DNA from 4 places in the Rummeliibacillus sp. GQ308 genome. Region 3 is predicted to be linked to each of the others. Evidence: riboswitches for the same ligand, from Rfam matches in the RefSeq annotation. Region 3 holds a riboswitch; each other region holds the start of a gene.

Region 1 (4,078 bases), on a different contig from region 3:
TCATTCACTGCGATAATGTTCAGATAATCAATTGCTGTCTCGCTCTCATGGAAAATTGAATCTTTGATTGGATTAAGACTTGCATCTCGGGCAATACCGTTATTAATAACGCCTGCATCCACATCTTCTAATGCTCTCGGTATTTGAGCAGGAGCAGTAGGAATAAGTTCAATATTTTTAGGGTTTTCAATGACACTATCTTTAATAGAGCCTAAGCCATCATAACCATCTACTAATTTTATAAGGCCAGCCTCCTGCAATAATAATAGGGCTCTCCCTTGATTTGAAACATCATTTGGCAAAGCAATCTTTGCACCTTTTTTGATATCTTTAATGTCCTTCAATTTGTTTGAGTAAACAGCCATAGGTGCTAAACATGTTGTAGCAATTGGAACAAGTTTAAGATTATGTTCTTTAATAAATTGGTCAAAATAAGCAACAGTTTGGAATGAATTGGCATCCAACTCACCATCTGCTAACGCTGTATTTGGAAGTACGTAATCATTAAAAGATACAAGCTTAATTTTGATTCCTTCTTTAGCTGCTTTTTTCGCTACATAATCCCAAATTTGCGTATCTGTCCCCGTAATGCCGATTTTATATGTTTTTGATTTTCCATCTGCCTCCTTACCGCTGGATTCGCTTGAACAGGCTCCCGTAAAAATAACTAGTGACAGCACCAGAATGGATAGTAAACATTTTTTCATTTTAATTGCCTCCTTAGATTAACCTCTTCTTATTTTTTTCGATAAAATGTTGCCAAATGACTGTAGCCCCTGAACCAAAACAATTAGTATAGCTACGGTAATTAGCATGGTGGTCGTATCAAAACGTTGATAGCCGAACGTTATGGCTAAGTCGCCAATACCACCGCCGCCTACGGTTCCTGCCATAGCCGATGCTCCAATCAGACCAATTGTCGCGATGGTAAAATTCACAATAAGTGAACTAAGAGCCTCAGGCAGTAAAAACCTGAAAATTGTCTGAAATGGAGTAGCCCCCATAGCATCTGCCGCCTCTAAAACACCTTTATCAACCTCTAGTAGCGAGCTTTCAACTAATCGAGCAATGTAAGGGCCTGCGTAGAAGACTAGTGGAACAATAGCTGCAGATGTTCCAATAGATGTTCCGACAATGAGCCGGGTAACTGGGATGATGGCTACGAGCAAAATAATAAAGGGCACAGATCGGAAAACATTGATCACTGCATTTAAAACCGTGAATACTGGAAGGTTCTCAATGATCTGTCCTTTACGAGTGACAAATAACAGGATGCCTAGCGGAAGGCCGATAATGATTGAAAAGATAAATGAAAAACCAACCATTTGAATAGTTTGAATTAGCGCTTCAATAATTTGTTCAGAATTAACTAGCATGTGCTACCACTTCCTTGTAAAGAATTTGTTGAGCTTGCATATATGATAATGCTCGTTTCACTTCCGTATCGGCTCCTTGGATTTCAACAATCAGTTTGCCAAAAGGAATACCTTGCAGTTCGGTAATATTGCCGAATAGCACATTGATTTCCACATCGAGAATTTTAGATAACTGTGATAAAAAAGGACTTCCTGTAGACTCGCCGACAAACGTAATATGGAAAATATGATTTAGTGCTTGCTTGCGTTCCATCATATTGAGTATTGATGGTGGAATTTGATCATGCATTACGGTACTAACAAAGTTTTGAGCAGTGTTAGTTTTCGGCGCGGAAAAGATATCAAATACTGTTCCTTCTTCTATCACTTTCCCCGCTTCCATCACTGCCACTCTGTCGCATATTTCTCGAATGACAGCCATTTCATGCGTGATCATTAAAATCGTAATCCCATACTCTTTGTTAATCTTCTTCAAGAGTTCCAATATGGAACCAGTTGTCTGTGGATCTAGAGCAGAGGTCGCTTCATCACAAAGTAGAATTGAAGGCTGTGTTGCTAAAGCGCGCGCTATGCCTACGCGTTGTTTCTGGCCGCCGGATAGTTGATCAGGATAGACTTGAGCTTTGTCACCTAAACCAACGAATTCAAGTAATTCTGAAACCCTTTGTTTGATTTGATCCTTAGGAACTTTACTTAAAATGAGCGGCATCGCTACATTTGCATATACTGTTTTGGAATTGAGCAAATTAAAGTGTTGAAATACCATACCAATGCTTTTCTTTACTTCGCGAATTCGCTTTTTGCTAATGGTTGTTAAGTCATGACCGTCTACTATGACTTTTCCGGAAGTAGGTTTTTCTAGTGAATTTACACAACGAATTAAGGAGCTTTTTCCTGCACCACTGAAGCCGACTACGCCAAATATTTCACCTTTATTAACTTTTAAATTAATCGAATTTAATGCACGTATCTCCTTTCCTCCGCTGTTATACACTTTAGAAACATTTTGGAATTCTATCATCCGTTCAATCTCCTTCCGATTTTTTCAACAAAAAAGTCCTTCTCCATGGAAGAAGAAGGACAGTAAGACATATGACTTCATATGTACGGTAACGTCTTCTTATCTTCCAAGCTTAATCGCTTGCTGGAATTGGCACGGTGCAAAAATGTCCGCTGCCGAGGTTTCAAAGGGCCAGTCCCTCCACCTCTCTTGATAAGAGCAATATTTAATTAAGTATAAGTGGTACATCTGCTAAACTGTGTTTTTAATTCCCCCTTTCAAATTAATTTTGCCATAAAAAAATCCTTCTCCATGGAAGAAGAAGGACACAAAGACATATGGCTTCATATGTACAAATACGTGTTCTTATCTTCCAAGCTTAATCGCTTGCTGGAATTGGCACGGTGCATATGTCCGTTGCCGAAGCTTCACAGGGCCAGTCCCTCCGCTTCTCTGGATAAGAAAAATGATTATTTGATTGATTTTTACTATACATGGTCATTTTTGAATTGTCAATATAAAATAATATTTTAAAAGATTTTTATTTTTCTTATTGCTGTTTCTTTTATTATTAACATAGATTAACGAGGTTTATATATTTATTATTTTTATCTATTTTCAATGATTATTTATCTAATAAACATTATATATTTTAGAAAATTTTGATAAAATGTTATTACCCATATTTTACAAAGGAGTAATTCTATGAAAAAAATACTGACTGTTTTTTTGCTTGTAAGCTTTGTATTTCTTCTTAACTTTTTTATTTTAGGTCCTACTCGTACCTTGCTACCTTATTGGACTTCTTTCTTTATCATTTGTTTAGTCATTACCTTATTTAATTTCTTCCGATCAATGAATAAAAATTTTCCAGTAACATTTATTTTTATGGGTGTTGCATTGGGTTGTTTAGGTTTATGTTTATTTTCTTTTTTGATTACTAGTGGATATGAAATTTACAAATAAAAGAGGAAAAATACTCTTTCCAATTTAAAAGCCGATGAAATTTTACAGCTAAGTAGAATTTCATCGGCTTTTATAGATAGTTTATAGTAAACAAAGTACAAGAAAGAGACTTTAGTAGTTTCGTTTATTAATTATTTTCCAAGCTTATAATCATACTGATACACTACTTTCCCTGTTTCTTTGTTGATTTTATATTGATAACGTCCCGTCCAAGCATAGACAAACTTTGTGTCAGCGAATACTTCTAATGAAGTGGTGGCATTTTCAAGTGGAGCATCTAAAAGTTGCTCCCAAATCAAGTCTCGTTTTGTAAGATCAAGCAAGGCTAAGGTCTGCCGATTATCGTTGCGCTTTTTCTGATAAACAATGAGCTGCTTTTCAACAGGCTTACTTTCAACTAGCCTTACGCCCATTAGCTCGGGGTAAAGTTTTTTTATTTTCTCGCTTCGTTTTTCAACACCTGCTACACTCTCATCCCATCCTACTGGTAAAGTACGTATTTTATCAGCATAACTCGGATCTTCTTTTATTTCGTTCGTAGCTAAATTTAACTTAAAATAACGACCATCTAAGCCGTAAAGATAGACTTTATTTAGACCTTTAATAGAATAGTCAGTATACATGTAGCTTAAATTATCTTCTAATACAGGGAATTTATTCAGAAAGTCTTTTTCGTCTGCTTGCTTTTTCCCTGTTTTTGGATCTATAAAATAAAGGGTTTTCTTTTTATTATTTA
Region 2 (4,078 bases), on a different contig from region 3:
TATTCAATCCGTTACTTCGTGTAATGTTAATTTCGCCACGAAGACATTGACGATGGAGATGGATAAGGCAAAAGAAATAGATACCATTGTAGAAGCAAGGCGTAATATTCACAGGCTAGAGCCGCACATCAATATATTAGAAAAAGGACGGAAAGCGAGAAATACTCATAACCACACTCTGTACTTGGATGGACTAGATTGTGCAAATTGCGCAGCAAAGATAGAAAAAAGTGTAGGAGAATTAGAAGGAGTTACCAGTTCTTCTGTAGATTTTGTATCAAAAAAATTAATAATAGAAGTTTCCGAATCCGCCACTTCGGAACAATTGGTGATAAATGAAGCAGTGAAGCTAATTAACCGGATTGAACCACACGTGAAAGTCATTGAAGAATACGACAAAGATTCACATGAACACAATCATGAAACTGGAAATACAAAAAAAGTGTTGGTTCGACTGGGAATTGGTATAGTTATAGGCTCGCTTGGCATGTTTACTCCTGTTTCAGGTATATATGAGTTAGCTCTATTTCTTCTTGCTTATTTAATCGTAGGTGGGGATGTCATCTATAGGGCCTTTAGGAATATCTTGCGTGGGCAAGTATTTGATGAGCATTTTCTTATGGCTCTTGCAACTATTGGCGCGTTTGCAATCAAGCAATATCCAGAAGGTGTTGCTGTTATGCTGTTCTACCAAGTGGGTGAATTATTCCAAGGCATTGCTGTAAACCGTTCTCGCAAATCCATTGGGGATTTGATGGATATCAGACCAGACTATGCCAACATAAAAGTCGGAAATGAAATAAAAAGAGTTTCGCCTGATGAAGTAAAGATTGGGGATATCATTGTCATTAAACCAGGCGAAAAGGTTCCATTAGATGGAAAGGTCATAGAAGGAAACTCCATGGTAGACACATCTGCGCTAACAGGTGAATCAGTTCCAAGAGAGGTGCAGTCTGGTTCTGATGTACTAAGTGGGTTTATCAATAAAAGTGGGCTATTGAGTGTAGAGGTAACAAAGGTATTTGGAGAGTCGACAGTTTCTAAAATACTAGATCTCGTACAAAATGCTAGCAGCCGAAAAGCACCAACCGAAAATTTTATTACGAAATTTGCTCGTTATTACACACCGGTTGTCGTTATTGTAGCTGCTGCATTAGCTTTCATACCACCGCTATTGTTAAATGGCGCAACTTTTTCAGATTGGATTTATCGGGCGCTGGTATTCTTAGTTATCTCTTGTCCTTGTGCGTTGGTGGTTTCTATTCCATTAGGATTCTTTGGGGGAATAGGAGCAGCATCTAAGATGGGTATCTTGGTCAAAGGAAGCAACTATTTAGAAGCTTTAAATAATGTGAAGTATGTTGTGTTGGACAAGACGGGTACCTTAACCAAAGGCGTATTTGAAGTCACGACCATTTGCCCATCTGGTAATATTTCGAAAGAAGACCTATTGGAATATGCTGCTTTTGCTGAAACTCATTCCAATCACCCAATCGCACAGTCAATACGAAATGCATATGGGAAAGAATTTAGCGTTGACAAGATACAAGAGTACAATGAAATTTCAGGCCACGGTACTGCTGTAACAGTTGATGGGAAAGAAATTTTAGCTGGAAATGCAAAACTCATGAACAAAGAAAACATAGCATTCAAGGAACCTAGTGAGATTGGAACGATTGTTCATATTGCCCTAAATCGTAATTATGCTGGGTATATTGTTATAGCAGATGAACTAAAAGAAGATTCTGTTCAAGCAGTTCGTTCTTTAAAAGAACTAGGCATAAAAAAGACCATCATGCTGACTGGTGATGCAGCATCTGTAGCGAAATCTGTGGGCGAGAAACTTGGGCTTGATGAGGTGCATGCTGAATTATTGCCGCAACACAAAGTAGAAGAAATCGAAAAAATTGATGCTCAGAAAAATCCTAAAGAAAAGTTAATTTTTGTTGGGGATGGTATCAATGATACACCTGTATTAGCTCGTGCTGATGTCGGAATGGCAATGGGAGGATTAGGATCAGATGCAGCGATTGAAGCAGCAGATATCGTTATAATGACCGATGAACCTTCTAAGATACCAGCAGCTATAGGTATTGCAAAACGGACACGAGTGATTGTGTGGCAAAATATTCTCTTTGCATTAGGTGTGAAAGGTATATTCCTGCTATTAGGTGCCTTTGGCATTGCCACTATGTGGGAAGCAGTATTCTCTGACGTTGGGGTTACATTGCTAGCTGTGTTAAATGCCATGCGTGTCCTTCGAGTACCGAACCGCTAATTTTCTATCGTGAGAACCCCAAAACTCTAAGTGTTAAAAGAGTTTTGGGGTTTTATTTATCATTAATGAGGGCTTTTTTAGTAGATTTTTAATTCAACAAAATAAAAAAAGTTTTAAAAATAGATTGACAGTCAAAAAAAATTCAATTACTATAAGCCTTAGCAAAATAAAGTTGCTCTTATTAAAAACCGTTGAGACGAGGGGTCTAAGATACGGTGGCAAACCAAACTGATATTTATCAGTTCATGGGGCTCAACCTGAGCACAAAATGTACAAAGTTTTGTGAACGATAAGAGGATAAGCAGTTGATATTAATCGAAGCTTTCCTTCTAATGGTTGGAGAGCTTTTTTGTATGCTAATATTTACATTTTTTAGTAGGAGAGGATTATATTGACTGAAAAAATTTTATTTACTTCGGAATCGGTGTCAGAAGGACATCCCGATAAAATCGCAGACCAAATCTCGGATGCTGTATTAGATGCAGCTTTAGCTCAAGATCCATTTTCAAGAGTTGCATGTGAAGTGTTTACGACAACAAATATGGTTATTATCGGGGGAGAAATCACAACTTCTGCCATATTAGATATTGAGAGAATTGCTCGTGACACATTACTTGAGATTGGTTACAGTGATGCACAATTCGGTATTGACGGACATACTTGCAACATTCAAGTACTTGTTCATACACAATCACCAGATATTGCAATGGGTGTCGATTCTTCAAGTGATCTAAAGGAGATTGGAGCAGGAGACCAAGGGATTATGTTTGGTTATGCAACGGATGAAACAGAAACATATATGCCGCTTGCAATTGAAATCGCTCATACCTTGATGAAAAAAGCTTCTTTCTTAAGAAAAATTGGAGACTTTAAATGGGCACGCCCAGATATGAAATCTCAAGTGACGATCGACTATACAAATCCGACTAAACCAAGAATAGAAACAATATTACTCTCTATTCAGCATGATGAAGATGTAAATATGGCTGAATTCAAGAATTATATAAACGAACAGATTGTACAAGAAACAATTCGCACATTTGGAATGAATGAAGATATAAATACATTAATTAATCCAACAGGACGTTTCGTTATTGGAGGTCCACATGGCGATGCAGGTCTTACCGGCCGTAAGATTATTGTTGATACTTATGGAGGAGCAGCAAAACACGGAGGCGGCGCATTTTCAGGGAAAGATTGTACAAAAGTAGACCGCTCAGCAGCTTATGCAGCTCGTTATGTTGCTAAAAATATTGTAGCTGCTAAATTTGCCAAACGTTGTGAAATCCAACTTTCTTATGCAATAGGGGTTAGTGAGCCAATAAGTATCGCAATTGATACCTTCGGAACAGAAACCGTAGACAAAGATCAACTACTGCAAGCTATTCGCAAGACATTCGATTTAACACCTGGAGGAATTATCAATATGCTTAATCTTCGGAATCCTCAGTTCAAACAGGTAGCAGCATATGGACACTTTGGGCGACATGATTTAAATTTGCCATGGGAACAGCTTGATAAAGTAAGTGCTTTAAGGGAAGCCGTTGCAGGCGATTTAGCAGGAGCAACTCGTTAATGGCACAAGTGCTGCAAGAAATCCTTAACGAAAAATATGATATTTGTTCCCAAGAAAGAATGCCGTTGTTTGAAGCGCTCGTTAACTATGCAAAGAAAAATACAACCCCTTTTGATGTGCCGGGGCATAAAATGGGAGCTTTAAAAAGCCCATTAAACGATGTCTTTAGTGACTTTACGATGAAAATGGATGTCAATTCGATGAAAGAATTGGATTTATTAAGC
Region 3 (4,078 bases):
AGCTATTTGCAATGGAATCTGTTGTATTACGTTCTGAAAAAGCGCTTAACCGTGATGGGTTTGATAAAGCGGCACAAAAAGTTTTGTATACAGAAATCTTCTGCCAAGAAGCATTTGCTGAAATTGAAAAAGAAGCAAAAGAAACTATTTTGGCATCAGTGGAAGGTGATGAATCACGCATGCTATTATCTGCATTGCGCAAATTGACTCGCTATACACCTTACAACCTGATTTCTAAAAAACGCCATGCATCTGTTAAATTAATCTCAGCTGAAAAATATACAGTCTAATCGTAAGTAAATAAACCTTTGGAATCCGGTCATACTAATCATGTGGCCGGATTCCTTGCGTATAAATAAGTGTCGCTCTACAATAGTAGGAGTATTTGTAGAGGAAAGAAGGAATGTTTATGCCAATCAATTTAATACAATATCCTAACTGTACAACCTGCAAAAAAGCGAAAGCTTGGCTGCTGAATCACAATATTCCATTTACGGAGCGTCACATTGTTGAAAGTACGCCTTCTGCGGAAGAAATTAAATCGTTTTGGAAGCTTAGTGGCTTGCCGCTGAAAAAGTTCTTTAACACCTCTGGGAAGAAATATCGTGAACTTGAGCTGAAAGATCGTCTAAAGGATATGAGCGAGGAAGATCAGCTTGCATTGCTTGCGTCAGACGGTATGCTTCTAAAGAGACCTATCGTTACAGATGGTCAAAAAATCACCTTAGGTTTTAAAGAAGAAGATTTTGAAAATACATGGAAGTAGCTTATAGAATTGCTTGTTTTTAGATAAGGATTATGTCAAAATTAATATGAATATAAATACATATTTGGAGGGGTAGAAATGAGTAATATTCCAGCAAGTTTGCGTTATTCAGAAGAGCATGAATGGGTGAAAACAGAAGACGGTAAAGTACGCATCGGCATTACAGAGTTCGCACAATCTGAACTTGGCGATATCGTATTCGTAGAACTTCCAGAAGTAGGCGACGAAATCGTAGCAGACGAACCATTCGGTAGTGTTGAATCTGTTAAAACAGTTTCAGAATTATACGCGCCAATCTCAGGTAAAGTAGTTGAAATCAATGGAGAGTTAGAAGACAGCCCTGAATTCGTTAACGAATCACCATATGAAAAAGCATGGATGGTTGTTGTAGAACCTTCAGATTCATCTCAAATCGATGCGCTATTATCTGCTGAACAATACGGCGAATTAATCGAAGAATAATCTTATTCAAGCGCCTCACTATTCTGTGTTGGCGCTTTTTATATCAACTGAGAGTATCGTCTGACTATCCAATGAGGAGGTGCGGGCATTGCCTGATAAAGTGCTTATAGTAGAGGGAAGGCAGGATAAGCTTCAAATAGCACCTCTATTGACAGAAAGCATTCCAATTATATGCACCAATGGAACGATTAGCGCAAGCAAGCTAGAAGAGTTGCTAACCCCTTACGAACAATATGATTTATACACATTATTCGATGAAGATTACTCAGGCGACCGCTTGCGGGCACTGATGAAAAAAGAGTATCCAGAGGCATATCATTTGCGTACACTCTCCTTATATAGACAGGTAGAAACGACTCCAAGAAAATATTTGGCAAGGGTCTTATTAGCAGCAGATTTCGAAATTGACCCTGCTTATTTTATAGAATAGGGATGATCCAATCGATGCAAGAATGGTCAATTGAAGAATGGGAAAACACGAAAAAAAGCGGCCAATTGTGCGCTTTTTATCTCTATACGCCCATGTGTGGTACATGCATGGTTGCCTCTAAAATGATGGAGGTCATCCAACAAACATTCCCACAAATCCCAATGGGCAAAATCAATTTGAATTATGCCGAAGAACTGGCATATGAATATCAGGTGGAAAGTGTTCCTTGCCTGTTAATCGCTGAAGATGGCGAAGTGCATGACAAAATATACGCTTTTCAGTCTGTGTCATATTTGTTTGAAAAGTTTCAAAAAAAGGATTGACGAACAAAATTCAGCATGGTAAAGTAACTAGCATAACCTAATTAAATATTGCGTTGCTCTTATTAAGAGAGGTGGAGGGAAGTGCCCTATGAAGCCCGGCAACCGTCACAGTTTGTGATATGGTGCCAATTCACGCAAAGTGTAAACTTTGGAAGATGAGAGAACGGTTTTCGTATAAATACAATACGTAAGGCCTTTCTGTTTATCTTTAACAGAAAGGCCTTATTTTTTTTGATGAAAGGGGTTTGGCTATGATTCTCTTAAAGAATGTACTAAAAAAATATAAAACAGCAAGTGGATCCCTTACAGCTGTCCAAGATGCCAATTTGACGATCAGAAAAGGTGAAATATTTGGAATTATCGGTTACAGCGGTGCTGGTAAGAGTACAATGATTCGTTTGTTAAACGGGTTGGAAAAACCGACTTCAGGCACCGTACAAGTGAGCGGGTACGATATATCCACCATTAAGGGAAAAGAGCTGAGACAGGCAAGACAGAAGATCAGCATGATATTCCAGCATTTCAACCTGCTATGGTCGCGGACTGTGGAAGAAAATATCGCCTTTCCTCTTGAAATAGCGGGCGTTGGAAAAGAGGCACGCCAAAAGCGAGTAAGCGAATTAGTTGAAATGGTTGGCTTAAAGGGAAGAGAGAAAGCCTATCCATCCCAATTGTCAGGTGGGCAAAAACAGCGCGTAGGAATTGCAAGGGCATTAGCCAATAATCCAGAAGTGTTGCTTTGTGACGAAGCAACCTCAGCGCTCGATCCGGAAACAACAGATGCTATCCTAGATTTGCTTTTAGACATTAATGAAAAGCTGGGCATTACAGTTGTGCTTATCACACACGAAATGCATGTTATACGCAAAATCTGTCATCGAGTGGCCGTGATGGAGGCTGGGCAAATCGTTGAGCAAGGCAATGTTCTAGAGGTGTTCCAATCGCCAAAAGCAGAAATTACAAAAAAATTCGTTTCTCAGGTAACAGAATCAGCAGAACATAAAGAATCGATTTCGCAAATGTTGGATGATCCAAACAGCCAATTAATTCAGCTGACATTTGTCGGCAAGAAAGCTGAGCAGCCAGTGATTTCGCATTTGATTCGCACATTCGATGTGGATGTAAATATTGTGCACGGAAATATTTCCGCTACCAAAAGCGGTCCATACGGCACACTGATCGTTCGCATTGCAGGCAATGAAGAAAATATAAATAAAGCCATTCAATACTTAGATGGGGAAGACGTTAAATCGGAGGTGATCCAACATGCTAACTAAGTTATTTCCAAATGTGGATTGGCTAGCAATGTGGGAAGCAACACAGGAAACTATTTATATGACAGTAGTCTCAACTGTGTTCACCTTTGTCATAGGGCTTCTATTAGGGATTATCCTATTTTTGAGCAGTCCCAATCAATTATGGGCAAATAAGCTAGTCAATTGGCTGACAGGATCAGTCGTGAATATTTTCCGCTCTATTCCATTTATTATTCTGGTGATCCTCCTTATCCCGTTTACTAAAATGCTATTGGGAACGCTTCGGGGAGCGAATGCAGCATTGCCGGCATTAATTATCGGCGCTGCTCCATTCTATGCAAGACTGGTATTGATTTCTTTCCGGGAGATTGATAAAGGGGTCATTGAGGCAGTCCGATCTATGGGCGCTAAAACAAGTACATTAATCTGGAAGGTCTTAATCCCAGAATCATGGCCAGCTTTGATATCTGGTATTACAGTGACAGCTGTAGCATTAGTCGGTTATACAGCAATGGCGGGCATCATTGGAGCAGGTGGCCTTGGCGACTTAGCCTTTTTAGATGGCTTCCAACGTAGCCGTACAGACGTCGTATTCGTTGCCACGGTGTTTATATTAATCATCGTGTTTGTTATCCAAATAGTGGGTGACTTTATTACAGCAAGACTTGATAAACGATAATTTGGTTGAACCGTTCAGACGTTCACATAAAACGAAAGGGAGTTATGAAAAATGAAGAAACTTGTAGCAGGAATTCTTACCGCATCGTTGGCACTTAGCCTAGCAGCATGCGGAAACAAAGACAAAGCAGGATCAGACAAAGAATTGGTAGTGGGTGCATCT
Region 4 (4,078 bases), on a different contig from region 3:
AAATCGCAACTAAGACAAAACCAAAGCCGGTTAAAAAAGCAGCCCATGTGAGAAAAAAGAATTCATTTTTTTTCAACCATCTCTCCTCCTTGAACTTCTTATTAACTTATTCAAAGAGAGAAAAGGTTATGAACCGAAATTATATTCATCTCTGTGTGCACGGTTTTTATTTTGTCTTCATTTTATTTTTAAAGAATGGTTTGTTCACACCCTATTAAGAATAATGGAGAATAAAAACCAAAAACCCTATCACAAATGTGACAGGGTTCTCATAAGAATCAGCTTATCGCTTCAAGGAGGAAAAACCTCCATAGCATGAAATTCAATTTATTTAAACTTAGCTTTCAATTCTTCAGCTTTATCTGTATTTTCCCAAGGTACATTTAAATCAACACGACCGAAGTGCCCATAAGCCGCTGTTTGTTTATAGATTGGACGGCGAAGATCAAGCATTTTAATAATGCCTGCAGGACGCAAATCAAATGTCTCACGCACGGCTTCTACTAATTCGCTTTCTGTGACCTTTCCTGTACCAAATGTGTCTACAGAGATAGAAACTGGCTGAGCTACACCGATCGCATATGCTAATTGAACTTCTGCGCGCTCTGCTAAGCCTGCAGCTACAATATTTTTAGCTACATAACGTGCTGCATATGCTCCAGATCGGTCCACTTTTGTTGCATCTTTCCCTGAGAATGCACCGCCGCCATGACGCGCATATCCACCGTATGTGTCAACGATGATTTTGCGTCCTGTAAGACCTGCATCCCCTTTTGGTCCACCTATTACAAAGCGGCCTGTTGGGTTAATGAAGTATTTTGTGTTTTCATCCAGTAATTCAGCTGGCACTACATTATTGATTACTGTTGATTTAAGATCTTGTTGAATTTGTTCTAATGTTACATCTTCATCATGTTGAGTTGAGATAACAATTGTATCCACACGTACTGGATGGTTGTTTTCATCATACTCAATTGTTACTTGTGTTTTTCCATCCGGACGCAAGTATGCAAGTTGACCTGTCTTGCGAACCTCTGTTAAACGACGTGCCAATTTGTGCGCTAAGCTGATTGGAAGCGGCATTAACTCAGGTGTTTCATTGCAAGCATAGCCGAACATCAACCCTTGGTCCCCTGCACCAATTGCTTCGATATCTGCATCTGACATTTTTCCTTCACGAGCTTCCAGTGCTTGGTCTACACCTTGTGCAATATCAGGTGATTGTTCGCCAATTGCTACAAGTACTGCTAGGTTTTCTGCATCGAAACCGTATTTACCGCGTGTGTAACCAATTTCAGCTACTGTATCTCTTACAATTCCTTTGATGTCAACGTATGTTGAGGTCGTCACTTCTCCTGCAACAAGGACAAGGCCTGTTGTGACAGTTGTTTCACATGCAACTCGCGCATTCGGGTCTTTTGCAATAATGGCATCTAAAATGGCATCCGAAATTTGGTCACAAATTTTATCTGGATGTCCTTCTGTTACGCTTTCTGAAGTAAATAATCTTCTGTTAGTCATTTGGTTGGTTTCCTCCTAAATCAACGAGATCCTCTCGAAAGTGATACGGTACTCATTACCCATGTCCGTTTAAATGGATTAAACGCCAAGCTTTAGCTGCTTTTTAAACACGAGGATATAGAAAGTGCCCTTACATACATGCTATATATTAATATGAAACAAAATCAATTTGCCTCAATTTTTACACAAAAAAACCTTTCGCTCATTCGCACAATGAGGAAAGGATATGTTTCGTAAGCACCTTTCACTCTTATCGTTCAAGGAATATTCCTTGCATCAGATTAGCACCAGCGCATTTACCACTTGATAAAATGCAGGTTGCCGGGTTTCTTAGGGCCTGACCCTCCACCAGCTCGGGATAAGAGTATCCGTTCTATAGCATATAGTAAGCGAATTGAACAAGAAAGTCAAATTTTCGATAAAAAATAAAGAAAAAAGTTGATTTTTGATGAATTTTGTTGTGTGATGTAGTTAAGCGTTTTCGTAAAGTAAATTAATGAATTAATTTATATAGAAAACTTTTAAAAAATAACGAGTTATTAGTATAGACTAATACGCTTAATGTGTTATACTAATTCTCGAAATGATTAATACTCACCCACTTAGCAAGGGTAATAATATAAAAAGGATGGTACGTACACAGATGAATTCAGTAGAAATTGCGAATGAACTGAATGATTTATTACAAGGGCGCAATATTTTAGAACAGCTTTCAGTTCCACAATTAGTGGAAAAAGCAACTTCACGTGGAGAAGCAATCTTAACGGTAGATGGTGCTGTTCGCGCAGTAACTGGCAAATATACAGGACGTTCTCCTAAAGATAAATTTATGGTAGAAGAAGAATCCTCTAAAGACAAAATTGATTGGGGTAAAATCAATCAACCTATTTCTTCAGAAGTTTTCGATTCATTATATACGAAAGTAGTAGACTATTTAAAAGAAAAAGAAGAAATTTTTGTTTTCAAAGGATTTGCGGGTGCTGACCCTTCATCCCGTCTTGGCATTCGTGTTGTGAACGAATTCGCATGGCATAATTTATTTGCACATCAATTATTCATCCGCCCTACAGCTGAAGAATTAGAAGAACATGAAGCAGATTTCACTATTGTTTCTGCTCCTACCTTTAAAGCTGATCCAGCAGTAGACGGAACATCTTCTGAAACATTCATTCTCGTATCTCTAGAAAAACGCATTATTTTAATCGGCGGCACAGAATATGCTGGCGAAATGAAAAAATCAATCTTCGGCATTATGAATTACCTATTACCACAACAAGGTATTCTGTCTATGCACTGCTCTGCAAATGTTGGTGAATCAGGCGATGTAGCATTATTCTTCGGCCTATCCGGTACAGGTAAAACGACTTTATCTGCTGACAGCAATCGCAAATTAATTGGTGATGATGAGCACGGCTGGTCAGACAATGGAGTATTCAATATAGAAGGAGGCTGCTACGCGAAAACAGTCAACCTTTCTGCTGAAAAAGAACCAGAAATCTATAATGCTATCAAATTTGGCACAGTGCTTGAGAATGTAACAATCGATCCAGAAACACGCATACCTGACTATGATGATACTACATTAACTCAAAATACACGTGCTGCATACCCAATCCAAAATATCGAAAATATTGCAAGTCCATCTGTTGGTGGTCACCCTAAAACAATTATTTTCTTAACAGCTGATGCGTTTGGCGTATTGCCTCCAATCAGTAAATTAACGAAAGAGCAAGCGATGTATCATTTCTTATCTGGCTTCACTTCCAAAATTCCTGGAACAGAACGCGGTGTCGTAGAACCAGAACCAGTATTCTCTACATGCTTTGGCGCTCCATTCTTCCCACTACATGCTTCTGTATACGCAGAAATGTTGGGTGAGAAAATCGATGCTCATGAAGCTAATGTATTCTTAGTTAATACAGGCTGGACTGGCGGCAGCTATGGTGAAGGCAGCCGTATGAAACTTTCTTATACTCGTACAATGGTTCGCGCTGCAATCGACGGCAAGCTAGACAATGTATTCACAGAGCAAGATCCATTCTTTGGTCTATCTATGCCTACACAAATCGAAGGCGTGCCAACAGAAGTTTTAAATCCGCGTAATGCATGGGCGGATAAAGATGCTTATGATCAAAAAGCTAAAGAACTTGCTGGCATGTTCCATGAAAACTTTAAAAAATTCGGCGTCATTTCAAAAGATATTTCTGAAAAAGGCGCGCCAATCGTTTAATTGCTACAACTTATCGCTTACAACCTATAAGTAAATCCAAATCGCAAAAAAATCCCCGACAGGCCAAAAGGCTAGCCGGGGATTTTTGGTTTTTTAATCTGTGTCATCTGGAAAAAATTCTGCTTCTGTATCGTATTTCTTAAACATCTCAAGAATAGGTTCGGCATCTTCTCTCGTTAGTTGATTAAAGAAAATCTCTTCTGCATAATTTCTTATTTCTATGCCTTCTATTCCATGATCATCATGGAACAGAATAGAAAACCATTTTAACTGTTCTTTTGAATCGGCTGAGTGGTGAATAAAATAATCTCTTATTTTATCATTTAA

What was found. Region 3 has a riboswitch for S-adenosylmethionine ahead of AC6CHJ_RS12075 (methionine ABC transporter ATP-binding protein). Riboswitches for the same ligand answer to the same signal wherever they lie in the genome.
Region 1: linked by a shared signal. The riboswitch ahead of AC6CHJ_RS07300 (methionine ABC transporter ATP-binding protein) and the one ahead of AC6CHJ_RS12075 (methionine ABC transporter ATP-binding protein) in region 3 are both predicted to bind S-adenosylmethionine.
Region 2: linked by a shared signal. The riboswitch ahead of metK (methionine adenosyltransferase) and the one ahead of AC6CHJ_RS12075 (methionine ABC transporter ATP-binding protein) in region 3 are both predicted to bind S-adenosylmethionine.
Region 4: linked by a shared signal. The riboswitch ahead of metK (methionine adenosyltransferase) and the one ahead of AC6CHJ_RS12075 (methionine ABC transporter ATP-binding protein) in region 3 are both predicted to bind S-adenosylmethionine.

What each region holds. Positions count from the first base shown of each region.
Region 1 covers NZ_JCAXDQ010000001.1:1,474,962-1,479,039, reverse strand. The annotation lists gene AC6CHJ_RS07310 (MetQ/NlpA family ABC transporter substrate-binding protein) at 1-707, opposite strand, end outside; gene AC6CHJ_RS07305 (methionine ABC transporter permease) at 726-1,376, opposite strand; gene AC6CHJ_RS07300 (methionine ABC transporter ATP-binding protein) at 1,366-2,397, opposite strand; SAM riboswitch class I at 2,494-2,596, opposite strand; SAM riboswitch class I at 2,740-2,840, opposite strand; gene AC6CHJ_RS07295 (hypothetical protein) at 3,082-3,342, shown strand; gene AC6CHJ_RS07290 (PA2928 family protein) at 3,474-4,078, opposite strand, start outside.
Region 2 covers NZ_JCAXDQ010000001.1:1,438,655-1,442,732, forward strand. The annotation lists gene AC6CHJ_RS07115 (heavy metal translocating P-type ATPase) at 1-2,278, shown strand, start outside; SAM riboswitch class I at 2,454-2,574, shown strand; gene metK (methionine adenosyltransferase) at 2,667-3,854, shown strand; gene AC6CHJ_RS07125 (aminotransferase class I/II-fold pyridoxal phosphate-dependent enzyme) at 3,854-4,078, shown strand, end outside.
Region 3 covers NZ_JCAXDQ010000002.1:179,629-183,706, forward strand. The annotation lists gene AC6CHJ_RS12050 (acyl-CoA dehydrogenase FadE) at 1-290, shown strand, start outside; gene AC6CHJ_RS12055 (arsenate reductase family protein) at 410-766, shown strand; gene gcvH (glycine cleavage system protein GcvH) at 845-1,228, shown strand; gene AC6CHJ_RS12065 (toprim domain-containing protein) at 1,317-1,658, shown strand; gene AC6CHJ_RS12070 (thioredoxin family protein) at 1,673-1,981, shown strand; SAM riboswitch class I at 2,038-2,143, shown strand; gene AC6CHJ_RS12075 (methionine ABC transporter ATP-binding protein) at 2,233-3,258, shown strand; gene AC6CHJ_RS12080 (methionine ABC transporter permease) at 3,248-3,916, shown strand; gene AC6CHJ_RS12085 (MetQ/NlpA family ABC transporter substrate-binding protein) at 3,968-4,078, shown strand, end outside.
Region 4 covers NZ_JCAXDQ010000001.1:2,182,004-2,186,081, forward strand. The annotation lists gene AC6CHJ_RS10925 (YiaA/YiaB family inner membrane protein) at 1-76, opposite strand, end outside; gene metK (methionine adenosyltransferase) at 328-1,521, opposite strand; SAM riboswitch class I at 1,769-1,886, opposite strand; gene pckA (phosphoenolpyruvate carboxykinase (ATP)) at 2,165-3,751, shown strand; gene AC6CHJ_RS10940 (hypothetical protein) at 3,845-4,078, opposite strand, start outside.